2 linked regions of the Roseibium sp. Sym1 genome follow. Each later gene encodes a partner of the first gene's protein in a complex. Links are inferred from orthologs where the notes say so. Each region holds a gene or a part of one and is shown in the gene's direction. Other genes may lie near its edges. The genes, in order: ccmB and ccmE.

Region 1 (14,790 bases):
GGTTTCCCATGACGGCGGCCCCCTGACCGCCCATGCACTGGTGCTGCGCAACCTGATGAAGGAAGCGGAGATATTCCTGCCCGGCACCCTGCTGCTGACGCTGGACGCCGCCACGCCGCTGGAATCGCTCGCGTCGCTCGTCTGGGTCCTGACCGCGCTGCTGATCCCGGTTTTCAATCGCTACCGCAGGCGTCTCGGCGACATGATGGCCGGCACCCATGTGATCCACCTGCCCGTGCCCGTGCTGCTGAAGGATCTCGCCAGCGAAGCCCCGCGTCCCTTGCAGAATGCCAAGAAAATCGTGTTCCTGGCGCATCAGCTCGACCATTACGGTGCCTTCGAGCTGCAGACGCTCGAAACCTTGCTCCGCAACCAGGGCACCCCACCAGGGTCGGTGTCCGCCACCCAGCGCGACGCCACCATCACGGCCATCGTGGAAAAGATCCGCAAGAAGATCGGCTACGCGGACCCGGTGCCACCGGCGGACCGGCTGCGCTTCCTGCAGGCCTTTTACAACGCTCAGCGCGAACATCTGGAACAGCGTCAGCTCTTCGGCGACAGGCGCGAGAACAAGCACTATGCCAAAGGGGATGCAGAGACCTGAAACAGGCAGCCGCCTTCAGACCTGATCGGCATGCCGCGCACAGCGATTGTATCCCTTGGCAATTCTCCCTATTTTGATCCGATCTTGTTCAGATTCAGATATTTCGGTTGGAACCATTGCACGACGATTACACCTCCGTTCAGCCTCCCCTTGCCGATTCCGCCTTCGAGAACCGACCCAGACAGCCCCTCGGCATCGGCGGTCTGATCACCGACAGCTTCGCCATCTTCTTTCGGCACGTCGTGATCATTTGCCTGATCGGTTTCGTCCCGATGCTCCTCGGCCAGGTGTTTCCAGCGCTGATACTGGGGGCCGCAACCGGACTTGCGGATGTGCAGACCAACCCGTTCGGCCCCGCCACATTCGCCGTCCCACTCGGGATGGGGGTTCTGCTTCTGGTGGTCTATATCCTGACCACGGCGATGGTGATTCAGCTCGCATATGACGAACAGCTCGGTCGCCGGATCAGGGTTGGCAGCTACATCCGGCCCACGCTGAGAGCACTTCCGGCCATTCTCATCCTGAGTGTCGCAATCACCCTGATCCTGTTCGTCTCCCAGGTCGTCCTGTCGCTGCTCGGCGCGGCCACACCGTATCTGCTTGTCGTGGGCATTCCGTTCCAGATTGGCTTCTTCTTGTGGATCCTGGCGGTCTTCTCGGTTTGCGCACCGGCTGTGATCTTCGAAAAGGCAGGCCTGCGCGGTCTTGCGCGCAGTGCCCGGCTGACCCGCGAGTACCGGTGGCCGATCGTTGGCACACTGGTGCTGACCAGCCTGCTCGTCCTGGTGTTCTATCTTGTTGTCGGCGGCGTGATCATGGTTTTCTCCATGGTGACCGGCGGGCTGATCGGCGCGCTTTTCTTCGGCCTGCTGTCGACGGCAGGAACCAGCATTCTCGTGATCACCGTGACGCTGATCTACACCCGCTTGCGCGAGATCAAGGAAGGCATCGGCCTCGACCAGATCGCCACCGTATTCGATTGACCGCGCCGACCGGCTACATCCGCGCTCCTTCGCCGTGGGAAACGATGGCGGAAAGCGTTTGCATCAATGCGCCCGGTCCGGCCCAGAGCGTTCCGTGACCGCCGTACCCCAATGGCGCACCAGCCTTGAAGTCGGCAGCAGCGATTAGAACAGTCGGTTCCATGATGTAGCGGCCGTCGCCGCGCAATCGCTCGGCGTTGCGCTGAACCCCCGGGTTGGACCACATGGCTTCGTTCATGGCAGGACAGATGAGGACTGGCGCACGAGACGCCGTGATTGTCAGCGACAAGAGGTCCGAACAGGCGCTTCGGGCGACACGGTCCATGCAGTGGGCAGTGGCCGGCAACACGCAGATGATGCCTGCCGACTTGGCAAGGTTGACGTGAGGAACCCTGAGCCCGTCCTGCCGTTCGAACCCGTCCGACCAGCATCGAACACCATAGGATTCCAGCAGGTCACGGGTCAGGAAGCGCTGTGCCGTTTCGGACAGGATGACGTCCAGCTGCTGCTGGAAACCAGCCAGGACCAGGCTGAGGATTGTCTGGGGGATCAGGCCCGAGATCACCGATCCGGTACATCCGAGCAAGAGATGCCCCACCATGTCGGCCGGTGGCGAGAGATGGAAGGCGGGGCATGCGGCCATGCACTCGTCGCGGTGCTTCAGAAGCATCTCCGGCGTCCGGTCGGCCAGCAGATGTTCCTCTGCGACAAGCCGCTCAAGCAGTGGATCGTCAAACTCCGGCGGGGGAACCACCGCGTGGCGGGGGGATGGTCCGGCGAGGTCCTGCAAAAACCTGGACCAGTCGGCCGGACGCTCGACGGAAACACGGGCGGGCGCGCCCGAGGTGCCAATGAAGAACACGCTGTTGCGTCCCGTCAGGACCACATGCGAGGGGTTGCGCATCAGATATTGGACCGCGCTCATGGCGCTGCCTTTGAATGGGCCCTGGTTGCCGCTGCATGTTCCCGCCGGTACACCAGGCGCCGCTGGCGCTGACCACGAAAGTCGATATCGAAGCCGCCACATTCGACAAAGCCCAGACGATCGCTCAGGTAGCGGATCGCACCGATGCGGCGGCGGGTGCGGATGAAGAGCCTGGGACAATCAGCCAACTCACGCGCACCAAGCCAGTGTTCGAACAGATACCTTGCGAGGCTGGGGTTGATCGGATGCCGATTCAGCAAAAGCCAGCCCTCGGTGCCCGGTGTGACCCGGCTCCCCTGCGCGTCCGGCGCTATTCCGATGAATGCAAGCAGCCCGTCTCCGGGCGTTGCCTGCCAGGGGTCAAGCCCGTAGGCCTGAATAAGGTCCGGTGTCAGGACCGCCCCCAGGACACAGCCCACCACCTTGTTCATGCAAACGGCCGCAGTGACGACCGGCCGGTCGCCCAATCTGCTGATCACGCCAACCGCACTGTCCGGGTCCGATTCGTTGCCGACAGGCATCGGCGTTTCCCGCCAGATTCCGGAAGAGAACGCCTCCGACAGACAAACGGCAACAGCCTCCTTGTCCGGGATGGTCTCCAAGACACGGATAAAAGTATCTGGCCGCTGAATGTCCATGCTGGGTGCCCCGCTGGATATTAATTCTCCGAATGCAAGTCATTCTGTCTTCAACGCATTGGCGTCCAGGCACACAACCAGGTTCCATGTTTGCATGGTCTTTTTTGCGACGCTGCTCTACCGGCGGCGTCGTAGCTCGACCGCGGATCCGGCAAGGCCGTCAGGAAATGGCCTTTTCAGTCGTTGGTACGAAATGTCCAACTTGAAGCCTGCAATTCCGGGGGTCTGGCGGCCAGTGTTCCGGACACAATGGTCGCTACCCACACAGCAGGATTCCAACGCATCCACAGTCATCGGGCTGGCAAAAGGATACATGCATCCCCCATTCGCCGAAAAGACTGACAACATTACCGACCGCCGGACGAAACCCATCCTGTCGAAGCTGCCGACCGGCAATGAGGGATGATCGCAACCGCAAATAGTCCAAAACAGGAGATGTGCAGCTGCTCCGGATCGGGCCTGTCCCGCGATAGAAACAACAGCCCGTGCTTGAGGCGTTTCCCCATTAGACTTATGGTGTAGGCGCATAATAAGAAACTTCACCGCCTCGGCGGGCTGGCAACTGGAATTCCCATCCTTTTAGAAACTTTTATTAGAAGAAACGGAGTAATCGAATGACCGATGCGAGCGTGGGTCAGCCAAGTGCGCCCCTTGGAGCAGGTTCGATAATCAGCGAAAGCTTTTCGATCCTCTTCGGCAAATTCATCCAGGTCGTGATCATCACATTTGTGCCGCTTGTCCTCGGCCTGCTCGTGTCCAGCGCCCTGAACGGCCCTGAAGTTGCGATCGGGTTGGCAGAACCGGATTTCTCCGCTCCCGGCGCCGGGATCGGGTTCGCATTGGCAACGATTGTCAATCTCGTGGTGTATACCCTCACGACCGCCCTGCTGATCCAGCTGGCCTATGACGCGAAGCTCGGCCGGCCCGTGCAGATCGGCCGCTATATCGGCCCCGCATTAAGCGTGATCGTGCCGCTCGCGATCCTGAGTATTGTCGCGACCCTTCTTTTCGCCATCGGTTTTGCCCTCTTTGTCGTGCCCGGGCTCTGGATCTACGCGGTCTTCTCGGTGATGGCCCCCGCCGTTGTCATCGAGCGCGTCGGCTTCGGCGGACTGGGCCGGAGCGCCTCGCTCACCAAGGGGTACCGGTGGCCGATCGTCGGGACCTACTTCATTGCCTTCATCGTCGTGATCATCATCAACGTCGTCGCAGGTCTGCTTGTGGGACTGATTGCCACCGTTGGCGGTATCGTCGTCGGGATCATCCTGTTCGCCGCCCTGTCGACCATCGGCACCGGCCTTATCGGGATCATGGCCTCCCTGATCTACGCCCGGTTGCGTGAGATCAAGGAAGGTGTCAGCGTCGATCAGATCGCTTCGGTCTTCGAATGATCCGCTGTTGAAGCGCGGCTGCAGGCAGCCGCGACCGCAGACGAAATCCCCGCCCGGGTCCTTGACAAGGATTAAGGCGGGGATTTTTTCTTGCGCCATGACTGTCCTGGCCTCTAACAAGACAAGATCAAGCGTCAGCCGGAGCAGCCCCCTGGAACTCATCGCCGAAAACCTGACCATCGATCGCGGCGGACGCCGGGTGTTTCAGGATCTCTCTTTCTCGCTGGCCGGCGGCACGGCTCTTGTGGTGACCGGCGCCAACGGCATTGGCAAGTCCTCGCTGCTGCGCACCCTCGCCGGTCTGGTGCCTCTTGCCGGGGGCTCCCTGCGCATCGAAAACGGCGAGACAGACCGCACGCCTTCCGAGCACGCGCATTATTTCGGCCACCAGAATGCCGTCAAACCGGCCCTGTCTGTCCTGGAGAACCTCGCCTTCTGGCAGAGTTTCACCGGAACCGTGCGCCCCGAAAGCTATTGGGGCAGCGCAATTCATCCGGCTGAAGCACTCTCCACGCTGGGCATCGGCCATACCGCACAGCTGCCGGCCGGCTACCTTTCCGCCGGCCAGACCCGCCGGCTTGCCCTGGCCCGGCTCCTGGTGACGCCCCGCCCAGTTTGGCTGATGGACGAACCGACGTCGGCCCTGGACAAGGCTTCCGAGGGTCAACTTCTTGGCTTCATGGACGCACACCTGGCGGCTGGCGGACTGATCGTGACCGCGACCCACACCGACCTGCCCCTGTCCAGAACCAAGGTGCTGCATCTGCAGGCCGGGGAACCGTCGCTGCAGCCTGCCGGGGAGCTCCAGTCATGACTTCCTCCTGGATCCTTGCCCTGTTTCAGCGCGACCTGCGCCTCGCCGTCCGGGTGGGCGGCAGCGCGCTGGTCGGCGTCCTCTTTTTCCTGGCCGTTGTCACGGTGATCCCTTTCGGCGTCGGCCCGGATCTCAACCTGCTGGCCCGCATCGGACCCGCCATCCTGTGGATCGGCGCCCTGCTGGCAACGCTGCTGGGCCTGGACCGGCTGTTTCAGGCGGACCGCGACGACGGCACGCTGGACCTGATGCTGATGGCCGGCCGGCCTCTCGAAGTGGTCGTCCTGATCAAGTGCCTGGCACACTGGGTCGCCACCGGCCTGCCGCTCGTGGTCGCCGCACCGCTGCTCGGCATCTTCCTCAATCTCGATCCCGTCGCCATGGGTGCTGTCACGCTGACGCTGCTGGTGGGCACGCCAGCGCTGACCCTGATCGGCGCCATCGGCGCCTCGCTGACGGTGTCGCTCCGCCGAGGCGGCCTGCTCCTGGCCGTGCTGGTGGTTCCCCTGGCGATTCCGGTGCTGATTTTCGGGGTCAGCTCTGCGGACGCGGCCCTGCATGACCCGGTACCGTTCCTGACACCGTTCCTGATCCTGTGCGCCCTGTCGCTGATTGCCGCGGTTGTCGGCCCGGTCGCGTCCGCCATGGCCCTCAGGTTTTCCGCCGAATGAGACGGAATTGACCAAACGCAATGCGGCGCTGCGGCAGACTGGTGCATTGATGCGGACAACGCTCTAGATTAGAACGGTTCCATGGCAATCTGGGATTACGCAAATCCGACGCGGTTCATGAGGCTGGCAGATCTGGTTCTGCCCTGGCTGATAGGCCTGTGCGTCCTCGCTTTCGCTGCCGGCCTCTACATGGGTTTCTTCGTGTCGCCGGAAGACTATCAACAGGGTGACACGGTCCGGATCATGTACATCCACGTGCCCGCCGCCTGGCTGAGCATGATGTGCTATTCCATCATGGCGCTGTCATCGCTCGGCACCCTGGTCTGGAAACACCCGCTCGCGGACGTTTCCGCCAAATGCGCCGCGCCGATCGGCGCCGCCTTCACCTTCATGGCGCTGGTGACCGGCTCGCTCTGGGGCAAACCCATGTGGGGCACATACTGGGTCTGGGATGCGCGCCTGACCTCGGTGCTCGTACTCCTGATCATGTATCTCGGCCTGATGACGCTTTGGCGGACGATGGACGACCCGATAAAAGCCGGCAAGGCCGCGGCGGTTCTGACGCTGGTCGGTGCGCTCAACCTGCCGATCATCAAGTTCTCGGTCGACTGGTGGAACACCTTGCACCAGCCCGCCAGTGTCATGCGCATGGACGGACCGACCATTCACCCGGACCTGCTGTGGCCGCTTATGGTGATGGCCGTGGCCTTTACGCTCCTGTTTTTCGTGCTGCACCTGATGGCCATGCGCAACGAAATCCTGCGCCGGCGGGTGCGTGCGCTGCGTCTGCGCGCAGCCAGTGCCGCGAGCCCCGGTACGGCGGCCGCAACTGCCCAGCCCGCGGAGTAACACCATGGACCTCGGACCTCACGCCGGTTTCATCATCATGTCCTACGGGCTGTGCCTTGCGACGGTGCTGGCCCTGATCGCCTGGGTGCGCATCGACAAGGCGGTCCAGGAAAAGGCCCTGAAGGACCTCGCCGCGCAAGGTATTTCCCGGGCGCGTCCGGACGGCAAGGATCAACAACACCCATGACCACCCCCGACACCGGCGCTGACGCGCAAAACGGCTCTGGGAACGGGACCGGCAAACGAAGGTTTCCGGTTCTGGTCCTGCTGCCACTGGTGGTCTTCGCCGCCCTGGCCGCCCTGTTTCTGTTCCAGCTGACGCTGGGTGGCGACCCGCAGAAAATTCCTTCCGCGCTGATCAACAAGCCGGCACCCGATTTCAGCCTGCCGCCCGTGGAAGGCCTTTCCGCCGATGGCAAGCCGGTGCCCGGTTTCGGCCGTGAAGACCTCACGGGCAAGGTGTCCGTCGTCAACGTGTTCGCATCCTGGTGTGTGCCCTGCCGCCAGGAACATCCGCTGCTGGAGGAGCTCGCCACGGTCGACGGCATCCAGCTCGTCGGTATCAATTACAAGGACAAGCCGGAAAATGCCCGCCGTTTCCTGGGAAGCCTTGGAAATCCGTACGACCTGATCGGCGCGGATTCAGGCGGGCGGACAGCGATCGAGTGGGGTGTCTATGGTGTGCCGGAGACCTTTATCGTCGATGCCGACGGCATGATCCGCTACAAGTTCATCGGCCCGCTCAGCCCGACATCCTACCGCGATGTCTTCATGCCGGAACTGAAGAAAGTGATGGCCGGCGGCTGACACCTGCTTGTGCGGCCGCCTCACAAATCCGCGAGATTGCCGGCAAAGCCCGAAAGTCACCGCCTCGTGACTCGCGATTGACTGTCCCATTGCATATTTTAGGGGCACTCAAACAAGGGAAAGAGCCAAATGGTGGGAATACTGTCCCGGAAAGCCCTCAGTGCTTTCCGATCCGGATGTGTTGTCGTCGCCGGAATAATCGCCTTCTCGGCCGCTTCGACAGGCGCAAACGCGCAGCCCGAGAAGGTCATCGAGCTGTTCACCAGCCAGGGCTGTTCGTCCTGCCCGCCCGCCGACCGGCTGGCCGAAAGGCTGGTCGAGCAGGAAGATGACATTCTCACCGTACTCCTGCCGGTCGACTACTGGGACTATCTCGGTTGGAAGGACACACTCGCGAGCCCGGCTCACTCGCAACGCCAGCGCGCCTATGCCGCCCGCCGGGGCGACCGTTCCGTCTACACACCACAGATGGTGGTCAACGGTGACGAGCATGTTGTGGGCAGCCGTGAGCGAGATGTCCGCGCCGCCCTTGCCCGCACCGAACCCTTCACCGCCGATGTCGATCTGAAGATCTCCGACATGGTTGTCCAGGCGACGGTCGACGGAACCCTGCCCCACGGCCGCAAGATGGCAACGATCTATTTCCTGAGCATCAAGGAAGAGGCTCTTGTCGATGTCGGCCGCGGCGAAAATGCCGGCAGGAAGCTCCGCTATGTCAACGTTGTGCAACACCTCCAGCCGATTGGCATGTGGTCGGGCGGTCAGGAAACCTTCCGGATGCCGAAGTCGAAACTCATGCTGAAGGATGATGTACGCTGCGCCGTGCTCGTCCAGATCGAGGACCGGGATGGCCCCGGTTCGATCGTCGGCGCTGCGGTCATGGACTGGAAGGGCGGCCTTTGACCGCCGTCACCATGTGTGACCGAAAGTCAATTCTCCTGCGAAATCCACCCGCTGGCACCCGGTAGCGGGTTGCCACTTGGGCAGAAACTGATACCCCTTGCCCGGACCGGTCGCCACGCACCGGACCGCCCCGTCCGCGCTCGACGGGCGGTCCCGGCCAGGAAGGACCGGTCGTGACCGTTGATTTCCGCCCGCAAGGGCGGGAAATGATCGACTTGGGGGACTGGCATGGACCTGAGCCACAAGCTCCGGATTGCCTCGTTGAGCATTGTTGTCGGCCTGATCGTGCTTGGTCTCAAGACCGGAGCCTATCTGCTCACCGGGTCTGTGGCCCTCTATTCCGATGCGCTCGAAACCACCGTCAACATTGCTTCTTCCATCGCCGCGCTTGCCGCCGTCTGGTTCGCCGCCAAACCCGCCGACAGCAACCACCCCTATGGTCACGACAAGGTTGAGTATTTCGCAGCCGTGCTGGTCGGCGTAATGATCGTGCTCGCCGCCCTGTCGATTTTCCGGGAGGCCTGGCTCGGCTTTGTCCATGGCGACAGCCCGGTCTATTCCCCCCCGGGCATTGCCATGAATGTCGTGGCGGCACTGATAAACGCGGCATGGGCCCGCTACCTGATGAAATACGGCCGCAAGGCCCGTTCCCCGGCACTCGTTGCCGACGGCAAGCACCTGATGACCGATGTCGTCACTTCGGCCGGCGTCCTGGCCGGCGTCGTCCTGGTCATGCTGACGGGCTGGAAGGTGCTCGACCCCGCCCTGGCGGTTCTGGTCGGTCTGGCGGTGCTCTGGTCCGGTTGGGAACTGGTCAAGGAATCCATCGGCGGCCTGATGGATGAGGCAGCCTCCGCCGACGTGCTGGAAAAGATCCGGCTGCTGATCGCCGAACACGGTGAAGGCGCGCTCGAGGCCCATGACCTGCGAACCCGGATCGCCGGCCGTTCGATCTTCGTCGATTTTCATCTGGTGGTTCCCGGCAGCCTGTCCGTGAAGGATGCCCACGACATCTGCGACCGCATAGAGGAAGCCATTAGCGAAGACGTGCCGGGCGCCCGCATCACCATTCATGTCGAACCCGAACACAAGGCCAAACACTCTGGAATCGTTGTGCTGTAGGCTTCCCTTACGCACACCGCCCTCACATTCTCTAGGACGACCCACAATGATTTCCTGGCGGCGATGGCACGCCCAACTTGTCGATCATATCGTTCTCATCGCCGGAGCATTGTTCATGGTGCTGCCGGTCTATGCGCTGTTTGCCGCCACGACCCATGCACCGGGCGAACGGATCAGGCCCCGGCTGGATCCCGGCGGAAGCGGCCTGGAAAACTACCTGGAGTTTCTCACATCAAGTGCCGGATTTTCCGGTGACGTCACCACCGTGTCCATGCTCTTGAACTCGTTTTTCCTCGGCGCGGGTTTTGCCGGCCTGAAGGTTGCCCTGTCCTTGCTGGCCGCCTATGCGCTGATTTATTTCCGGATTCGCTTTTCCACCGCCATTTTTGCCGTGCTGCTGTTGACCTTGATGTTGCCGCTGGAATCCCGGTTTCTGCCGACCTACGCGGTGGTCGCAGACCTGGGGCTGGTGAATTCGCGGGCCGGCCTCATTCTGCCGCTGGCCGCTTCGGGCCTCGGCACGCTGTTTTTCCGCCAGTTCCTGATGACCGTGCCGGATGCCCTGGTGGAATCGGCAAGGCTCGACGGCGCCGGTCCTCTCAAGTTTTTCAAGGACATCCTGCTGCCCCTGTCCGTACCGACCGCCGCCGCCCTGTTTCTGGTCCTGTTCGTCAACGGGTGGAACCAGTATCTGTGGCCGGTCATGGTCACGTCCGAGGAAGGCACCTACACGCTGGTGCGCGGCATGCAGTTTTTCGGCACGACCAGTGCGCGCGGAACGATGCTCGCGATTGTCGCGATCCTGCCGCCGGCCCTGCTTGTCATCTTGTTTCAACGACAGGTCGTTAAAGGACTTTTTGACGGCTCTCACTGACAATCGGGCTTTCACGGAATGCGGCACGGCTCCAACACACTGGAAAGAAGGAAATCCATGGCATTTGAAGCGATCCTGTTCGATTGCGACGGCGTTCTGGTCGATTCGGAAAAGATCTATGTCGATGTCGAGCGCGAGCACCTGGCCGGGATCGGGCTGCATTATGACCTGGACGACTACATGGACCGGTTCCAGGGGCTTGGCAGCGAGGATTTCTGGGCGGCCCTCGACCGGGATTACCGGCGCCTCGGCAAAGGACCGCTTCCCGCAACATTCGGCCCCGAGTTGGACGCCGCCACCATGGAGCGCATCGACCGGGAACTGACCGAGATCAGCGGCATCAAGCAACTGCTGGAGGCCCATGACGGCGCGCGGGCGGTCGCTTCCTCTTCACGGCTGCACCGGCTGGTTCACAAGCTGAAACATACGGGACTGTTCCCCTATTTCGACCCCCATATCTATTCGGGGGAACAGGTGGCAAACGGCAAACCGGCACCGGACCTGTTCCTGTTTGCGGCCGGAAAGCTGGGTGCCTCACCCGCTTCAACGCTTGTGGTGGAAGACAGCGCCAACGGCGTCAGGGCAGGGCTCGCGGCCGGCATGACGGTATGGGGATTCGTCGGCGGCGGTCACAGCCATGACGGCCATGCGGAACAGCTGCGCGCCGCCGGCGCCCACCTTGTGGTCGACGGCCACGACAATCTCGCTGAACGCCTGTGGCAAGACAACACCGCAGCCTGACGGAAAAGCCAGCCAGACAAAAAAGACAGGCGGACGGCGGCTGCTTGTGCCGCCCGCCTGCCGTTGGGGGGAACTTAGCGCCCCAGGTCCTGTTCCGGATTGGCGCTGATCTTGTGGATCGAGAGATCCGCGCCAAGATGTTCCTCTTCCGGGGAAAGACGCAGGCCCATCGCCACCTTCAGGACGCCATAGACGACGAAACCGGCTGCGAGCGCGTAGCCGGCTCCAAGCACAGTGCCGATGACCTGGGACATCGGCGAAACACCGCCGAGGCCGCCCAGCGCCTCCAGTCCGAAGAACCCGGCGGCAATGCCGCCCCAGGCGCCGCAAATGCCGTGAAGCGGCCAGACGCCGAGCACATCGTCGATCTTCAGACGATTCTGGCAGATCTCGAATCCGGTTACGAAGATCGCCCCGGCGACACCTCCGACCAGTAGACTGCCGATCGGATGCATGATGTCGGACCCGGCACAGACAGCCACCAGCCCGGCGAGGGCACCGTTATGCACGAAGCCCGGATCGTTCCGTCCGACCACAAGTGCCGCCAGAATGCCGCCGACCATGGCCATCAGAGAATTGATCGCAACAAGGCCGGAGACGCTTTCCAGCGAGGCGGCCGTCATCACGTTGAAGCCGAACCAGCCCACGCACAGCATCCACGATCCCAGCGCCAGCCAGGGCAGGGACGAAGGCGGAATACCGATCGGACGACCGTTGCGGTCGTAGCGGCCACGACGCGCACCAAGCAGCAGGACCGCTCCGAGCGCGATCCAGCCGCCGACCGCATGCACGACCACGGACCCCGCGAAATCGTGGAAGCCTGCGCCGAACGTGGTTTCAAGCCAACCCTGGAAGCCGAAATTGCCGTTCCAGACCAGACCTTCAAACAGCGGATAGACGATACCGACCAGAGCCACCGTCGCCAGGCATTGCGGCCAGAACTTCATCCGTTCGGCGATGCCGCCGGAGATGATCGCCGGAATGGCCGCAGCAAAGGTGGTCAGGAAGAAGAACTTGACCAGTGTCAGGCCCTGAAGCTCGAATCCGCTGCCGCCGCCGGACAGCGTCGCCGCATTCACGAGGAAAGTCGTTCCATAGGCCACCGCGTAACCGACAAAGAAATAGGCGACGGTCGACAGGGCGAAATCGACCAGGATCTTCACCAGCGCGTTGACCTGGTTTTTCTGCCGGACTGTACCGACCTCCAGGAAAGCGAAACCGCCATGCATGGCGAACACGAGAATAGCTCCGACAAGGACGAAAAAGACGTCCCCGCCTACCCCAGCTTCATTCATTTCTGACCCCCAGTTGGGCAATCTGCCCTTTGTTTATGCGTTTCGAGTGCCGCAGCATTCAAAATGCATGCCAGATAGGCATATGATGAAGAAAAGGGCTGGATTCCGCCGTATTTCTGAGCGGATCCCAATTATAGGGGAAGGAAGGGCTGGAGCGGATTGATCAATTGATGCTCAAATGATGTTTTTTTATGCAATTCATTGCCCGCCTGCTCACGCGTGCCGGCAAACAAAAAAAGAGCCCGGGGTTGCCCCCGGGCTTTCCAAGTTTGCGGTCTGAGCCAATAGACCGCCTGGGAGATTTTTGTCTCAGCGCATGGATTACATGCGCTGGGAACCGGTTCCGAATTCCGGGTAGGCTTCGACGCCGACCTCGACCTTGTCGAGACCCAGAGCTTCTTCCTCGTCGGAGACCCGGATGCCCATGGCAACTTTCAGGATCATCCAGACAACTGCGGAAGCAACCAGGGTGAACGCGCCGTAGGCAGCGATACCGACGATCTGGGTGCCCCAGGACGCGTCGCTGTTGGACAGCGGCACAATGAAGGTGCCCCAGATACCGGCCAGCAGGTGGACCGGGATGGCGCCGACGACGTCGTCGATTTTCAGCTTGTCGAGAAGCGGAACGGTGAAGACCACGATCGCACCACCCACGGCACCGATGAAGACGGTCTGCCAGACACTCGGAGCCAGCGGCTCGGCGGTGATGGAGACCAGACCTGCCAGGGCACCGTTCAGGGCCATGGTCACGTCGACCTTCTTGTAGAGAACCTGGGTCAGGATGACCGCGACAACGACACCGGCAGCAGCAGCCATGTTGGTGTTGGCAAAGATGCGGGAGACGTCGGAGACATCACCGATCGTACCCATTGCGAGCTGGGAAGCGCCGTTGAAGCCGAACCAGCCGAGCCACAGGATGAAGGTACCCAGCGTGGCGAGCGGCATGGAAGAGCCCGGGAACGGGTGTACGGAGCCGTCTGCGCCGTATTTGCCCTTACGAGCACCGAGGATGATCGCACCGGCAAGCGCGGCCCAGCCACCGACGGAGTGCACCAGTGTCGAACCGGCAAAGTCGGAGAAGCCCATTTCGGAGAGCCAGCCGGCACCCCACTGCCAGGAACCCGCGATCGGATAGATGAAACCGGTCAGCACGACAGTGAAGATCAGGAACGGCCACAGCTTGATACGCTCGGCCAGGGTGCCGGAGACGATCGAGGCTGTCGTGGCGCAGAACACCATCTGGAAGAACCAGTCGGAAGCCGTGGAGTAGCCGGTGTCAAGCGCATTGCCGCCAACGGCATCGAACGAATAGGGGCCGAAGGAGCCGATGAAGCCGCCGTCGACACCGGTGTACATGAGGTTGTAACCGGTAATCCAGAACATGAGACCCGCGATCGAGTAGAGCGTGATGTTCTTCAGGCACTGCATCGACACGTTCTTGGAGCGGACCAGACCTGCTTCCAGCATGGCAAAGCCGGCGGCCATCCACATCACCAGGAAGCCACCGATCAGGAACAGCAGCGTGTTGAAGATATAGGCGACTTCAGGAGATACGGCCGGAGCAGCAGCAGCCTCGGCATCCTGCGCGAGCACCGGCAGAGCGGTGAGGCTCAGCAAGGCCAGCGACGTCGCGCCCTTAGCGACAAGTTTTTTCATGATACGTTTCCTTACCTAAATCAAAGAGCTTCGGCGTCGGCTTCGCCGGTACGAATGCGCACGACCTGGTCGATCGAGTAGACGAAGATCTTGCCGTCTCCGATCTGACCGGTTTTGGCTGCGCCAGAAATCACTTCGACGACCTTGTCGACGGAGGCGGCATCCACAGCGACCTCGATCTTCAGCTTCGGCAGGAAGCTGACGGCATACTCGGTACCGCGATAGATTTCGGTGTGCCCCTTCTGGCGGCCATAGCCCTTCACTTCTGTCACCGTCAGCCCCTGGATGCCGATGCTGGTCAATGCATCGCGCACTTCGTCGAGCTTGAACGGCTTGATGATGGCCATCACTATTTTCATTGCTCGTTCCATTCCCCTTGCTTAGCGCCCCTTCCCGTCGAAGAAGCTCGGCCTACCAGTCCGGACGGCGCGCCTGTTTGCGTTCCCCTCTGGAAGGATCGTCTCAGGTCTCTGGCTCATCCACGTGCCGTGGGTCCGGGCCGGTTTCGGGCCCTACT
Region 2 (14,661 bases), 4.2 Mb from region 1 along the record:
CGACGAGGGGGACGGCTACTACCTGTCCCTGGACCTGGTCAACGGCATTGCCCAGATCCGCGCCTGGGGAGCCAACCCGACCCCGGAATTCGAGCACGCCTTCCGCTACGAGCCGTTGCAGGAAGCCCAGTTCCGTGGCAGCGATCACGGACCATGGCAGATCGAAGTCGTTGCCCACGGCATGTATCTGGAATTTTCCATTGACGGGATTGTCGTTCTGTCGCTGGTCGACGACAGCTTTTCCGACGGCGGTATCGGATTTTACACCGAAAGCGCCGCGGTCTGCCTGAAGGACCTGCATGTCGAGACCTTGACGAGGCCTGTCAGCGAAAACGCGGGCGAACCGGTCTATACCGCCACGCAAAGGTCCCCGGACGCGGAGGTGGAGGGCCGGTGAGTGATGACGGCGGCAGGTCCGGGTCGTGGCTTCTTGTCAGTGATATCGACGACACCCTGACCGGAAACCGGGAGGATCTCGACAAGCTGTGGCGGCAGTTGCAGCGTCAGAAAGGCACGCTGTTCGTTGCCCTGAACTCCAGTCGCCCCGCTGCGAGCGTCGACAGGACGCTTGCGGAGTACTTCCCGGCCGATTTCGAAGCCGACGCGGTCATCACCGGTTTGGGAACCGAAATCCGTCTCGGGCGTTCCTACCTGGGGAGCTGGCAGCGTCAATTCATCGACTGGCCCGACAGGCAGGTCCGAAAACTCGTCACGGACATGGGCTACACTGCCCATGACGCCATATTCCAGACGGAAGGCAAGGCAAGCTTTGCCGTTCCCGGCCGGGAGGACGCGGAGCGGGTTTTCGAGCGCCTCAGACTGGAAGGTATCGACTTCAGGTCGATCTATTCCGGGGCCGGCGACCTGGACATACTTGCGCCGCAAGCGGGCAAGGATGCCGCCATGCGCCATCTGGCGGCGCATCTGGGCTGTCCGCTCGAACGGACGGTCGCGGCCGGCGACAGCGGCAACGACCTTGCCCTTTTCGAGGCCGCCGGCAAGGCAATCGCGGTCGGCAATGCCCGAGAGGAGCTTCTGGCGGTCATGCCGCGGCAGAAAACCTACCTCGCAAAGGCGCGTCATGCTGCGGGTGTCGAGGAAGGGCTGGTTGCCCTGGGCCTGTTGCCGACGGCCTGACATCTTCCTGCCGGCAGTCGGCAGGCAAAAAAAGAACACAGAACAAGAAAACCGCCTGGGAAGACGGAGACAAACGCGCACAGGAAAAGGTTGGAAACAATGACCAAACAAACCATCGGATCGCTGCTGATGATCTCGCTGCATGGCTATGTCGCCGGATCGCCCGAGCTGGGCAAACCGGACACCGGCGGACAGGTGGTCTTCGTCCTGGAACTGGCGAAACGGTTCGCCCGCCTGGGCTATCGTGTCGATGTGCTGACGCGTCAGTTCGAGGACCAGCCCGCCGAGGACATCATCAACGAAAACCTGCGTGTCGTGCGCATCCCCTTCGGCGGAAAGGACTTCATCCGCAAGGAGGACATGCACGACTGGTACGGCGACTTTGTCACAAACACGCTGGCCATGATCCGCCACAGGGGTCTGCAATACGACGTCATAAACTCGCACTACTGGGACGCTGGCGTGTCGGGGCAGAAGATCGCGGAGGAACTGCAGATCCCGCACATCCACACCCCGCATTCGCTCGGCTGGTGGAAAGAGCACGACATGGTCGGTGCCGACGAGGCGGAAATGACCGGTTACCGGTTCGAGGAGCGGATCCAGAAGGAATTCGTGCTTTATCGCAACTGCGACCACATCATCGCCACCACCGAACAGCAGACGGACCTGATCGTCGAGCAGTACCAGTTGCCACGCGAACACATCACCATGATTCCGCCGGGCATCGACGAGGGCCGGTTCACACCGGCAACGCCGGACAAGGTGGCGGCGGCGCGCAAGAAGCACGACCTGAGGGAAACCGACGTCTACGTTGTCGGCCGCGCAGCCGAGAACAAGGGCTATGACCTGATCATTGAGGCGCTGCCGAGCCTATTGAAGCTGCAGCCGGAGGCAAGACTTGTGCTGGCGGCGGGCGCGAATTCCGACAGCGACAAGGAATTGCTGGCCCAGTGGAAACAGGTTGCCGCCGACAAGGGGGTCGCGGACGCCATCAGCTGGCGCGGTTATGTCGCCGACGAGGATCTTGCCGATTTCTACCGGGGACCGGGCATCTTCGCCTTGCCCTCGCGCTATGAGCCTTTCGGCATGACCGCGGTGGAAGCCATGGCCTGCGGCACGCCGACGGTCGTGACCATCCATGGCGGCCTGTTCGAGCAGATCGAATTCGGCCGCCACGCCCTGGTCGCGGACCCCAAGCGCCCGGAAGAATTCGCCGCCATGCTGAACATGCCGATGCAATACGGCTGGATGCGCGAGACCCTGTCGGTGGAAGGCGCCCGTTTCGCCCGGCGCGTCTTCGGCTGGACCGGCATCGCCCGGCGGACGCTGCAGGTGTTCGAGCAGTTCAAGGGCCGCTACGACGACCTGAAGACCGACGATCTGGCGCTCGGCTAGGGGCGGGGCGCCACACGGGTTTTCAGGAAACCGAACACCCGGTTCAGCTTGCGTTCAGGTGAAATTGATTACACCTTGGCCCAGACTTCGTGAGCAGAACCGGAATCACCAAAGTGAAACAGATTGTTGCCCTTCTCATTCTGATGCTGGCCGCCATTGTGCCGGCTCAGGCCGCTTGCCTGTCGCAGAGCCAGGCGCGCCAGGTCGTTGCCAGCGGCCAGGCGGCGTCGCTTGGCTCCGTCGCCGGGCGGGTGCAGGGGGAGATCCTGAAGGCGCAGCTTTGCCAGCAGGGCGGCGGCTATGTCTATGTCCTGTCGGTCAAGAACGGCAGCAAGGTGACCACCGTCACAGTCAATGCCAGCCGGTAGCCGGTAGAAGCCCCGGTACTCCGCAAACGGCGGACCGCCCGATTACAGCCGAGATTATTTGAAAAGTCAGACCCGATGCGCATCCTTGTTGTTGAAGACGATACCGATCTGAACCGCCAGCTTGTCACGGCGCTCGAGGAGGCCGGTTACGTGGTCGACAGTGCTACGGATGGCGAGGACGGGCATTTCCTGGGGGACACGGAGCCTTATGACGCCGTTGTCCTGGATCTCGGCCTGCCGACGCTGGACGGCCTGTCGGTTCTGGAAAACTGGCGCCGGGACGGGCGGACCATGCCCGTGCTCATCCTGACCGCGCGCGATCGCTGGTCGGACAAGGTCGCCGGTATCGATGCCGGCGCCGACGATTATGTCGCCAAGCCCTTCCACATGGAGGAGGTGCTCGCGCGCGTCCGTGCTCTGGTGCGCCGCGCGGCCGGACATGCCTCCAACGAACTCACCTGCGGTCCGGTGCGGCTTGACCTGCGGGCCGGACGGGTCACGGTTGACGGCACCCCCGTCAAGCTGACGTCCCATGAATACCGTCTCCTGTCCTACCTGCTGCATCATCAGGGCAAGGTGATTTCCCGGACCGAGCTGACCGAACATCTCTATGATCAGGACTTCGACCGGGATTCCAACACGGTCGAAGTGTTTGTCGGGCGGCTGCGCAAGAAGATCGGTTCCGACCTGATCGAGACGATCCGCGGCCTTGGCTACCGCCTGGGAGTGGCGAGTGACGACTGAGGCGGCACCGACGCCGCCCGGCTCCAGGCCGGCCGGACACAGACAAAGGTCTCTGGCCGCCAGGCTCGTGATCGTCGCCGCTGTCTGGTCGACCATCGCGCTGGCACTTGCCGGCGTCTTCCTGGTGAGCCTTTACCAGCGGGCCAGCGAACGGGCCTTCGACGCCCAGCTCGAAGTGCACATCAAGGCACTGATTTCGGAGATGCTGGACACTGGTGCCGCCGATCCTGCATCCGGGACCCGGGCGACGCTTGCCGCACCGGCCTACCGCGGCGACCCACGCTTCTCACTGCCCCTGTCGGGCTGGTACTGGACCGTGCGGCGCGCGGACAGTCCGTCAATTCTCTATGCCTCCGAGTCCCTTGTCGGCGATCCGCTCAACACACCGCCGATCGGCCAGGAAGACGAGAGCGCGGGCTTCATCGTCGGGCCGACCGGCGACGAGATCCGGGTGCTGCAGCAACGAATCTCGATCGAGGAAATGGACTATGTCATCGCCGTAGGGGCGGCGACTGCGGGGTTCTGGGCAGACATTTCGGAATTCGCGCGCATGGTCACGCTGACCCTGTGCCTTGTCGGTCTGGGCCTGATCCTGGCGATTTTCTTCCAGGTCAAGGTGGGGCTCAGGCCGCTGGCCCGGTTGAGGGCGTCCCTGTCGGCCGTCCGCCAGGGAGATGCCGAGCGCATCGACGAGGCCCTGCCACGGGAGATCGCGCCGCTGGCGGTGGAGCTGAACGCATTGATCGTTTCCAACAGGGAGATCGTCGAGCGGGCGCGGACCCATGTGGGCAATCTCGCCCATGGTCTGAAAACGCCGCTGTCGGTGATTTCCAACGAAGCCCGGTCGGCCGGCGGGCCCCTGGCGGACAAGGTGTCCGAGCAGGCTGCGGTCATGTCGACCCAGATCCAGCACCACCTGGAACGGGCGCGCATGGCCGCGCAGCGCCGCGTCATCGGCGTGTCCTGCGAGACCGAGCCTGTGCTCGGCCGGCTGATTCGCGCCATGGGCAAGATCTATCGCGACAAGGGTGTCGAGCTGCGCTTCAACCATGACGGGGCGATCCGGTTCCGGGGGGAAAGCCAGGATCTGGAGGAGATGAGCGGCAATCTCATCGACAACGCCTGCAAATGGGCGGCGTCGACGGTCAGTGTCGAGGTGGCGCCGCTGAACGATCCGGCCACAAACCGGGACATGTTCACGATCACGGTGGAAGATGACGGTCCGGGGCTGACACCTGAAGAACGGGCCGAGGCCGTCAAACGCGGGCGCAGACTGGATGAAACCGTACCCGGCACCGGATTGGGCCTGTCGATTGTCGCCGACCTGGCCGGCCTCTACGGCGGAACCTTCGAGCTGGACAACTCACGGCACGGGGGGCTCAAGGCACGGCTCGTCCTGCCTGCTCTCGGCACGGAATAGGGGATTTCCGGCGCAAGTGTGCAGCCTCTCCCTACGTGTCTGTGATAGAATGTGACGCAGACCGGGCGAACAAAGACCAGGTTGTGGCCAAGTTCGGCCACAAATTGAAAATATCACTGATTCACTCACCGGTACCTGCCGGTTTCAACACCCTTTGGGAGCTCAAAAGCATGCGTCTGCGCGGTGCCACATGTCTTGCTCTTGCCACGGTTCTGGCCGGGTGCTCGCTGACATCCGGATCCAAGGACCCGGGCGGATGGGGCTCGTTCTTCGGCGATCCGAATGCGAACGTGGCCGGGTCGGAGGCGAGTACCGCAATTTCCGTGCTCGTCAACAACGAGTTCGGCGATGCACTCGACGCATCGGACCGCAGGGCCGCCGAAGACGCCCAGAACCGCGCGCTGCGTGCCCGCGGCGTTGGTGTATCGGTTGCCTGGCAGAACGAACGTACCGGGCGCAGCGGCCAGGTTCGGCCGGGGCCGGTCTATTTCGTCAACGACACCAGCTGCAGGGAGTTCACCCACGAGATGGTGTTGAACGGCCGGGTACTGCAGGCGCGCGGCGCCGCCTGTGAGACGGATCGCGGAAACTGGCAAGTCATCGGCTGAGTTTTCTGAAGGTCTTTCAAATACCTGCATTTTTTCTCAACACTTGTTTAAGTGTTCTGACGTTAATGTTGCTGAGTTCTTAATCGCGATGTTGACGCTGTGAATGACTCATTCGGACCAGCTTGAATTCAAACTGAAGACCTACCTGAGCAGTCTGAGCCCGAAAGCGGTTGAGGCGTTGGTTCGGAATCTGGAGCGGGCAAAAGTCCAGAAGGATGCCGACCCGAATATCCAGTTGATTCTTACGGCGGCCGTCACCCTGTTGCGAAAACCGCAGCCGGTGACGACGGACATGCCGGGCGGTGAACAAAGGCGCGGTCAGATCCAGCGCATGTTCTTCTCTCCGCTGGAAGATTTCCTCATCAACGAAACGCTGCCGAACCGGCAGGAGGGCCGCATTCATCGCGGCATGCTCGATCGTGTCTGGAAATGGCTCGGCCGGGATGTCATGGCGGCCGATGTTCGCATGGTTCTCGAGCAGGCCGGGAACAAGGCCGTCAGCGGCGAGCGCATCGACGCGCTGGTTCAGGCCCTGCGCTCCCGTGCGGTTGAGGCGATCGGTGACAAGCTGTACCGCGGCGAGGTCTCTGAAAAGGAACACCGCCGAATGGCCGCCGAACTCGGCGGCGCACGGGGGATCGCCGAACTCAAGGACATCCAGAAGATTTTTGCCGCCGAACGCTGGCTGGTGCCCTTCCTGCAGAACATACCCGACCGGATCAACGAGCATCGGCTTAAGCAAGATACCGATGTGCTGCGGTTGGTCGACAAGTGCTCCGAGCGCTTTCCGGATCATGTGCCGATTGTTGCCGCCGCTCTGGTGGAGCGCTCCGAGACGCCGTCGGCCTTGTGCGTGTTTGCGGGACGCCTGACCGGCGACAGCGATCCGAAGGCCATCGAAAACTCGCAATTCGCGCCGTTCGTCGATGTGGTCATGAGCGAGGCGGAACGTCTGCAGATCCTGGCTCTTGAACATCGCAACAACAATCCGGATCCGATTGCCTTTTCGCAGGCCCTTTCCGAATACCATTCGCTGGTACGGGGTGTTGAGCGCGACATCGATCTTTCCGTGACCGGGAAATGGCACAAGCAGCTCGCCGAAACCAAGCGCAGCATCTCCAGCGTGGTGACGCGGGAGCTCAACAGTGCGCACAGCAGCGTGCGGCGCGCTTTGCAGGTGCCGAAATTCGACCAGGCCGGTGAGCTGCAGAAGGACACGACCGCGGTCGACGACGCCGTACGGGCGCTCAAGGTCGTGACCATGGTGCGCAATGCATCCGAGACCTTTGCCGTCAACGATATCGGCAAGCGTACCCGGCAGGCGGTCGAACAGACCCTGGAAATTCTGACAAGGTCGCTGATAACGGATCTCGGCAAGACGCGAGGCGCGCAACAGGAGGCGCAGATGGCCGCGGCGGACGTTGCGATCATGCTGTCGGAAATCTATTTCGGCGAGGAATACTCGGCGCAGCTGCGCCGCTCCCGCCAATCCGCGCTTGCCAAGGCCAACAAGGGAAATGTGGACGCTCCCAATCCGGAACGGAAGCTGGTGGCCAATGCCCTCGGGCGGCGTTGATAGCGTCACTTGTCCGTCGAAACAGGATCGTCTCCCCTTTTCCGGCACCGCGACCCCCGGTCACATCAAAGCTGCCTTGCTTTTGTCCTCATTGAACGGTCTATAGTGCGGACATGATATTCTGGATGCTGATCGCCGGTCTGACGGCGCTTGCCGCCTTGTCGGTGCTTGTTCCCCTGTCACGCAAACGACGGTTGCCCGACGTGGCACCCGCACGTGCAGACGAAGCGGTGTACCGCGAACAACTGTCCGCGATCGACACGGAGCTCGAGCGCGGTCTCATCGATTCCGATACCGCCAACGCTGCCCGCACGGAAGTGGCGCGCAGGCTGCTGGCGGCCCACGACCGCGGATCGGATGTCAAGAGCGAGGGCCACAAGAGCCCGCGTTTGAGAATTGCGCAAGGTCTTGCTCTCCTTGCGCTGCCGGCCGCTGCTTTTGGACTCTATCTGCTTCTGGGGTCCCCCGATCAGCCCGACCAGCCGTTGCTTGCCCGTCTCACTGCCCCTGCCGAAGGGCAGTCTGTCGATGTCCTCGTTGCCCGCGTGGAGCGTCACCTGGCTGCCAATCCGGAGGATGGTCAGGGATGGGCCGTCGTCGCGCCGGTCTACCTGTCTCTCGGTCAGCCGAGAGAGTCCGCCAAGGCCTATTCGAATGCCATCCGTATTCTCGGAGCGCGGCCGGATTGGCTCACCGACATGGGGGAGGCCCTGACGATTGCCGAGCAGGGACTTGTGACCGCACAGGCCCGGCAGGCCTTTGAACAGGCCGTTGCTCTTGAACCGGACGCTGTAAAGCCACGGTTCTTCCTGGCAATCGCGCTCGGCCAGGAGGGGAACAAGGAGGCGGCGATCGCCGCATGGGAGTCGCTTCTGAATGGCGCCGACCCGACAGCTGCCTGGGTCCGCGCGGCCCGTCAGGAGCTTGGCCAGCTGACCGGCTCCGAACCGGCCGGAACAGAATTGCCGGGGCCGTCGCAGGAAGACATCGCTGCCGCCCGGGACATGAGTTCGGACGACCAGCAGGCGATGATACGGAACATGGTTTCCGGTCTGGCGGAGCGGCTTGAAACAGAAGGCGGTTCGGTTGAGGAATGGTCTCGCCTGATCCGTGCCTATATGGTTATGGGGGACAAGCAGGAAGCGCAACAGGCGCTCGCGGACGCACAGGCCGCATTTGCCGAAAGCCCGGCGGACTTGTCCCGGATCAAGGACATGGCCAGCCAGCTCGGTCTTTCTGGATCCTGAAGACACGTTGTTCCGGCGGGAAACGCCGGGTGTGACAGACTTGAATTTCGGACGGTGCGCAGATGACACGCAAACAAATACGGTTGACGCTAATCGGATCGGCGGGAGCGGTGCTGGCGCTCGCGCTGGGTCTGATCCTGTTTGCCCTGAATGACCAGATCGTCTTTTTCCAGAGCCCGACGGACATCACCAAACAGGCCATCCCGGCAGGACAGCGGATCCGGCTGGGCGGACTGGTCGAGGACGGTTCGGTTGTCCGCTCCGACAATGCCGAGGTGAGCTTCCGGGTGACCGACATGGAAAACACCGTTGCCGTGACGTACAAGGGGATCTTGCCGGACCTTTTCCGGGAAGGACAAGGGGTTGTGACCGAGGGGATCATCGGCCCGGACGGTGTGTTCGTGGCCGACAGCGTGCTGGCCAAACACGACGAAAACTATATTCCCAAGGAAGTGGCGGACGCACTCAAGGATCAGGGGCACTGGCAGGGCGGCGAAGAAGCCACCAACTGATGGGCGCGGACCGCCCGCTAGGGAGTTGAGGGAAGAGAATGGTAGTCGAATTCGGACACTACGCCTTGGTGCTGGCCTTTGCTTTGACGCTGGTCCAGTCGGTCTTGCCATTGTGGGGGGCTCTGACAAAGGACGACCGGCTCATGGCCGTTGCGCCTCCTGTCTCGGTGACCCTGTTTGTCCTGGTCCTCCTGTCCTTCGTGGTGCTGACAGGCGCCTATCTCAATTCCGACTTCTCGGTCTTGAACGTCGTCGAGAATTCTCACTCGGCCAAGCCGCTCCTCTACAAGTTCACCGGCGTCTGGGGCAATCACGAGGGCTCGATGCTGCTCTGGGTGCTCATTCTCGTGTTTTTCGGCGCCCTGGTCGGCCTGTTCGGCGGCAATCTTCCGGCAGACCTGCGTGCGGTGACGCTCTCGGTCCAGGGGTGGATCTCGGCCGGTTTCATCCTGTTCCTGCTGGCGACGTCGAACCCGTTTGACCGCGTTGTGAACCCGCCACTTGAAGGCGCGGACCTGAACCCGATCCTTCAGGATATCGGTCTCGCGATCCACCCGCCGCTGCTCTATGTCGGCTATGTCGGGTTTTCGATCACCTTTTCCTTCGCCGTGGCGGCACTGATCCTGGGGCGGACCGATGCGGCCTGGGCCAGGTGGGTCCGGCCCTGGACGCTGCTGGCCTGGTGTTTCCTGACGCTCGGCATCGCGATGGGCTCCTACTGGGCCTATTACGAGCTCGGCTGGGGCGGCTGGTGGTTCTGGGACCCGGTCGAAAACGCCAGCTTCATGCCGTGGCTTGCCGGCACGGCGCTGCTGCATTCCGCGATCGTCATGGAAAAGCGCGAGGCGCTCAAGGTCTGGACCGTGTTGCTGGCGATCTTCACCTTCTCGCTGTCCCTGCTCGGTACCTTCCTGGTCCGTTCCGGCGTTCTGACCTCCGTGCATGCCTTTGCGACCGACCCGGCCCGCGGCGTCTTCATTCTCGGGCTGCTCTGTTTCTTCATCGGCGGATCCCTGTCGCTCTATGCCTGGCGGGCTTCCACCCTGAAGCAGGGCGGGCTGTTCTCGCCAATCAGCCGGGAAGGGGGGCTGGTTCTGAACAACCTGTTCCTGACGGCTGCCTGTGCGGCCGTGTTCGTCGGCACCCTCTACCCGCTGGTTCTGGACGCCGTGACCGGCGAGAAGATTTCCGTCGGCGCGCCGTTTTTCAACCTGACATTCGGCCCGCTCATGGTGCCATTGCTGCTGGCCGTGCCCTTCGGGCCTGTTCTGTCCTGGAAGCGCGGCGACCTTGCTGCCGCCAGCCAGCGGCTCTACGCGGCATTCGGGCTCGCGCTCGTGATAACGCTGGTCACCTACTGGGCCTGGGGTATGGACAAGGTTCTGGCGCCTCTCGGGGTCGGGCTCGCTGTCTGGGTCATGGCCGGCGCGGTGTCGGAAATCGTCACGCGCGTCAAGTTCTTCGAGATCGGCCCGAAACGCGGATTTGCCCGCCTGGTCGGCCTGCCCGGGTCGGCCTGGGGCACGGCGACGGCCCATTTCGGGGTGGGGGTCGCGGTTCTTGGCATTGTCACCGCCTCGGCCTTTCAGGAAGAACAGGTCCTGACCATGCGTCCGGGCGACACGATCGAACTGGCCGGCTATCAGGTCACCTTCGACGGCGCGGCACCGCGCCGCGGGCCGAACTACACCGAGGAGGTCGGCCATTTCTCGATCCGCCGCGGTGGCGCTCTGGTGACCGAACTCGATCCGTCGAAACGCATCTACACCGCCAGGCAGATGCCGACCACCGAGGCCGGCATCTATACATCCGGGTTCAACCAGCTTTACCTGTCGCTCGGCGAAGGCCGCGGTGACGGCGGGGTGGATGTCCGGGTATATTTCAAGCCGATGATCACCCTGATCTGGATCGGGAGCGTCATCATGGCACTCGGGGCCCTCTTCTCGATGGTCGACCGGCGTCTCCGGGTTGGGGCCCCCAAGCCCGCGCGCAAGCGCCAGACGGCAACGGCAGCGGCGGAGTAGGCATGATCCGGTACTTTCTCACCAGCCTGCTGCTTTGCCTGTCCCTCCTGACTGCGCCTGCCGTGGCGGTCGCACCGGACGAGATTCTCGATGACCCGGTGCTCGAGGCGCGTGCCCGGGCATTGTCCGCTGGACTGCGTTGCATGGTCTGCCAGAACCAGTCCATCGACGACAGCGATGCGCCGCTGGCCAAGGACCTCAGGGTCCTTGTGCGTGAGCGGCTGGTTGCCGGTGACAGCGACGCCGAAGTGGTCGATTACCTCGTGTCGCGTTACGGCGAATTTGTCTTGCTGAAGCCGCGTTTTGCCTGGCACACGCTTGTGCTTTGGGCGGCAGGGCCTGTGGCGCTGTTGGCCGGCCTGATCGCCATTTTCGCGGCGCTGCGCCGGCGCGCGGCTCGGCAGGACAAGGCCGAAGCACAGGCCGCGTCCAAACTGTCCGAGGAAGAAGAACGTCGTTTGAAGGCGCTTCTTGGGAATGCCGACTAGGCGGTTCATTTCGTTCGCATGCAGATCGGAACAGCTTTCTACTGGTAGGTGGACAGTCTTGCCCAGGCTATGGTTAACTGAAATGGCGGTATCCGTTGATGCCGATATTTTTACGTTACGATAGCCTGATAATTGCGAGGCTCAGTTCAATGTTCTTTTCTATTGTTGGTAGATTGTTTTCATCTTTGATTGCGGTGGCCGTCTCGATCTTGTTTTGCGGGGCCAGCCTGGCTGCATGGACCGGTGACGTTCCTAAAGGTCATGGAACGGAACCGCGGGAAACTCTGGGCCTGCCGCTGGACGACTGGTTGGAAACACCACCCGCGGCCGGCGCGCCGCGCCTTCAGCTTGCATTCGAGGACAGTATCACCGGTGCGGTGGTCAAGCAGTTGCAGCGGGGGGCGGCGGAGTGCAACCGGCTTGAGCCTGTTTACCGGATCGATTGTTTGCGCCGCGTCTACGCCCAGGCAGCCGGCGCAACCGGGAACCGGCGCGATTATGCGGGCGCGAATTCCGCGCTGCGCAGTCTGGCCAGACAGTTGAACGGCATCGTTCGTCAGAACCTGGACCGGAAAGCCGAAAAGGCGAAAATCGGGAGGAATTCCTATCGGGCGGTTACACGCGAGGCACTGCGCAAGGCAAACAGCCTGGCCGCCCAGGCCATTCAGGAGACACGGACGAAACTGCTTCGTTCCGCTGGCAATTCGAGGAAGCGGAAGGTGCACTACACCAGCATCGCCAACGCGGTGAATTCGACCAAGAAAATCCTGAGATCCTGAGGACACCCAGCCTGTCGGGCGGGGCCCGTGCGGGAAACCCGTCCACGCGCCCGGATTGGCGCTTCACAGCGTTCGCACCGAGGCGTGACTTGCATGACAGGCCGCCATGCTTACCTCTCGCCATGTGAAAGCTGGAGGCAGATGCAATGACGAACCGTCCCCTGAAACTGGAGTTTGACGGCGCCCATGGCGCCAGGCTGGCCGCGCGGCTGGACCTGCCGGCGGGAAGGATCCGTGCCTTCGCGCTGTTTGCCCATTGTTTCACCTGTTCCAAGGACATTCCCGCTGCACGCCACATCGCCGGGGCACTCGCGGCGGAAGGCATCGCGGTGCTCCGGTTCGATTTCACCGGGCTCGGCGGCAGTGGCGGCGACTTTTCCTCAACCGGCTTTTCCTCCAATGTCGAGGACCTGAAACGTGCGGCGGATTTCCTGCGGCGGAACTATGAAGCGCCGAAGCTGCTGATCGGCCATTCCCTTGGCGGAGCCGCTGTGCTGGCGGTTGCCGAGGACATTCCCGAGGCACGAGCGGTTGTCACCATCGGTGCGCCGTCGGACGCGGACCACGTGATTCACAATTTCAAGGGGGCGGAAGAGACCATTCGGGAGACCGGCGTCGGCGAGGTCGATCTTGCGGGCCGGACTTTCACGATCCGAAGGGAATTTCTGGAGGACCTCGAGGCGCAGTCCGTTCGGGACAAGGTCGCGCGGCTGGGCAAGGCGCTCCTGGTCATGCACGCGCCTCTGGATGACACGGTCGGCATCGACAACGCCACCGAAATCTTCGTGGCGGCGAAGCATCCCAAGAGTTTCGTTTCGCTGGACAAGGCGGACCACCTCCTGTCCCGGGGGGAAGACGCGGCCTATGCGGCGCGCGTGATCGCGGGCTGGGCCAGTGGTTATCTCGAGAAAGAGCCGGTGGATGCGGGAGCCGAAACCGGAGAAGGCGTCGAGGTGGTGGAAACGGGGCAGGGCAGGTTCCAGGCCATGGTGGCCGGCGGCCGGCACCGGTTGATTGCCGACGAGCCGGTGGACTATGGCGGCCTTGACAGCGGCCTGTCGCCTTACGGGTTCCTGTCCGCGGCGCTGGGAGCCTGCACCGTAATGACCTTGCGCATGTATGCCGATCGCAAGGGCTTGACCGTCGACCGGATCGGGACGCAGGTCCTGCACGGCAAGGTTCATGCGGCCGATTGCGAGGACTGTTCCAGTGAGGTCAGGGAAAAGGGCGGGCGGATCGACCGGTTCGAGCGTCTGATCACCCTTGAAGGGGATCTCGATGCAGAGACACGGGCCCGCATGCTTGAAATTGCCGACAAATGCCCGGTGCACAAAACCCTGGAAGCTGGCGCCGCGGTGGTTACGCGCGCGGCCATGGCTGAAGACTGAGGTCTCCGGGACGTCAGGCCGCTTCCCCCTCCAGGGTCTGCAGGCGAATTTTCATGAAGGACAGCAGGCGGCGCGCGTCGCGGTCCGTCAGCGACTGGTAGTCGGCTGCCCAGTTTTCCGCGGTGGATTGCGGCTGCTTGTTGTGCATCGCCCTTGCCTTGCACAGCGCGGTATAATCGGAATTTTCGACACCCATGGCCCGGCACAGCACCGCGATGCCGGTGGAATCATAGCGGACCATGACATTGGTGACGTATTTCTGTCCGAGCCCGGCCATTTCGGAGAGCAGGAAGCAGATATCGAACAGGTTGTTGGACAGGGCGAGTTGGGTAATGGCCTTGCCGAGGGACCGTTGCCCGGCACGGATTTCCTTCAGCGTTGCCTTGGCATTGATCCGCGTCGCCTTGCGCTCCAGCTTGGAACTGGCCACGACCTTGCTCGCCTTGTGGAACAGGTCGTTGATCAGCGCTTCATTGTCTTCGCGCAGCTTGCGAATCTTGGCCTGCTGCTGCGGCGGCATCTGGCTGATCAGCTTGTCGTAGTCGTTTTCGGTTATGTCGGCACGTTCCATCATGGCGTCGCGGATCTTCTCGTCGCGTTCCGCCAGCTTGATCAGGAGCCGCGACCCCCATTCCGAAAACTCCGCCCCGTCATTGGCGGCGACCGACTGTTTCACCGGGCTCTCGCCGCGTTCCAGGAGAACATCGGTCACATTGGCTTCAAGATGCTTGCGTTTCGAAATCGCCAACAGGTGCCCCTGGCCCATGGTTTTCGCCAGGCGCAGGATGTCGTCGGTATTGAGTGAGTTCGAGGACGTCAGCATCGGCCGGGCGATGTCGATTTCTTCACGCGCCAGCTCGTAGGCCACCTTGTTTGAGGTGTCATCTATGGGAGCCAGCTGTTCGGAAATTGCCTTCTTCTGCTCCGGATCCATGCTCGGAAGCATGCTTTCCAGCACCGTGTTGAACAGCGTGA

The links.
Region 2: the proteins of ccmB (region 1) and ccmE are in contact, whole or in part, in a solved structure (PDB 8CE8), measured with the Escherichia coli proteins. The link is inferred for Roseibium sp. Sym1 from one-to-one orthologs.

The regions. Positions count from the first base shown.
Region 1 is NZ_CP114786.1:2,052,951-2,067,740, reverse strand. Bases 4,386-7,196 are described here. They hold ccmB (heme exporter protein CcmB), read left to right. Parts: upstream 4,386-5,366; coding sequence 5,367-6,026; downstream 6,027-7,196. Other genes in these bases: O6760_RS09405 (DsbE family thiol:disulfide interchange protein), read left to right, coding at 7,059-7,196; ccmD (heme exporter protein CcmD), read left to right, coding at 6,880-7,062; O6760_RS09415 (heme ABC transporter permease), read left to right, coding at 6,108-6,875; ccmA (heme ABC exporter ATP-binding protein CcmA), read left to right, coding at 4,639-5,355; O6760_RS09430 (hypothetical protein), read left to right, coding at 4,386-4,541. In the rest of the region: O6760_RS09450 (RDD family protein), read left to right, coding at 1-604; O6760_RS09445 (hypothetical protein), read left to right, coding at 712-1,587; O6760_RS09440 (flavoprotein), read right to left, coding at 1,601-2,512; O6760_RS09435 (hypothetical protein), read right to left, coding at 2,509-3,033; more of O6760_RS09430, read left to right, coding at 3,765-4,385; more of O6760_RS09405, read left to right, coding at 7,197-7,682; O6760_RS09400 (DUF1223 domain-containing protein), read left to right, coding at 7,812-8,585; O6760_RS09395 (cation diffusion facilitator family transporter), read left to right, coding at 8,814-9,707; O6760_RS09390 (ABC transporter permease subunit), read left to right, coding at 9,754-10,581; O6760_RS09385 (HAD family hydrolase), read left to right, coding at 10,639-11,322; O6760_RS09380 (ammonium transporter), read right to left, coding at 11,397-12,617; O6760_RS09375 (ammonium transporter), read right to left, coding at 12,939-14,273; O6760_RS09370 (P-II family nitrogen regulator), read right to left, coding at 14,294-14,632. UniProt on the Escherichia coli protein: Required for the export of heme to the periplasm for the biogenesis of c-type cytochromes.
Region 2 is NZ_CP114786.1:6,233,673-6,248,333, reverse strand. Bases 7,601-10,282 are described here. They hold ccmE (cytochrome c maturation protein CcmE), read left to right. Parts: upstream 7,601-8,557; coding sequence 8,558-9,007; downstream 9,008-10,282. Other genes in these bases: O6760_RS28675 (heme lyase CcmF/NrfE family subunit), read left to right, coding at 9,046-10,282; ccmI (c-type cytochrome biogenesis protein CcmI), read left to right, coding at 7,601-8,495. Outside these bases: O6760_RS28725 (glycosyl hydrolase), read left to right, coding at 1-397; O6760_RS28720 (HAD-IIB family hydrolase), read left to right, coding at 394-1,137; O6760_RS28715 (glycosyltransferase), read left to right, coding at 1,237-2,532; O6760_RS28710 (PepSY domain-containing protein), read left to right, coding at 2,646-2,900; O6760_RS28705 (response regulator), read left to right, coding at 2,976-3,644; O6760_RS28700 (ATP-binding protein), read left to right, coding at 3,634-5,064; O6760_RS28695 (RT0821/Lpp0805 family surface protein), read left to right, coding at 5,235-5,672; O6760_RS28690 (hypothetical protein), read left to right, coding at 5,776-7,248; more of ccmI, read left to right, coding at 7,362-7,600; more of O6760_RS28675, read left to right, coding at 10,283-11,031; O6760_RS28670 (cytochrome c-type biogenesis protein), read left to right, coding at 11,034-11,519; O6760_RS28665 (hypothetical protein), read left to right, coding at 11,615-12,298; O6760_RS28660 (bifunctional alpha/beta hydrolase/OsmC family protein), read left to right, coding at 12,445-13,686; O6760_RS28655 (DUF2336 domain-containing protein), read right to left, coding at 13,700-14,661. UniProt on the Escherichia coli protein: Heme chaperone required for the biogenesis of c-type cytochromes. Transiently binds heme delivered by CcmC and transfers the heme to apo-cytochromes in a process facilitated by CcmF and CcmH.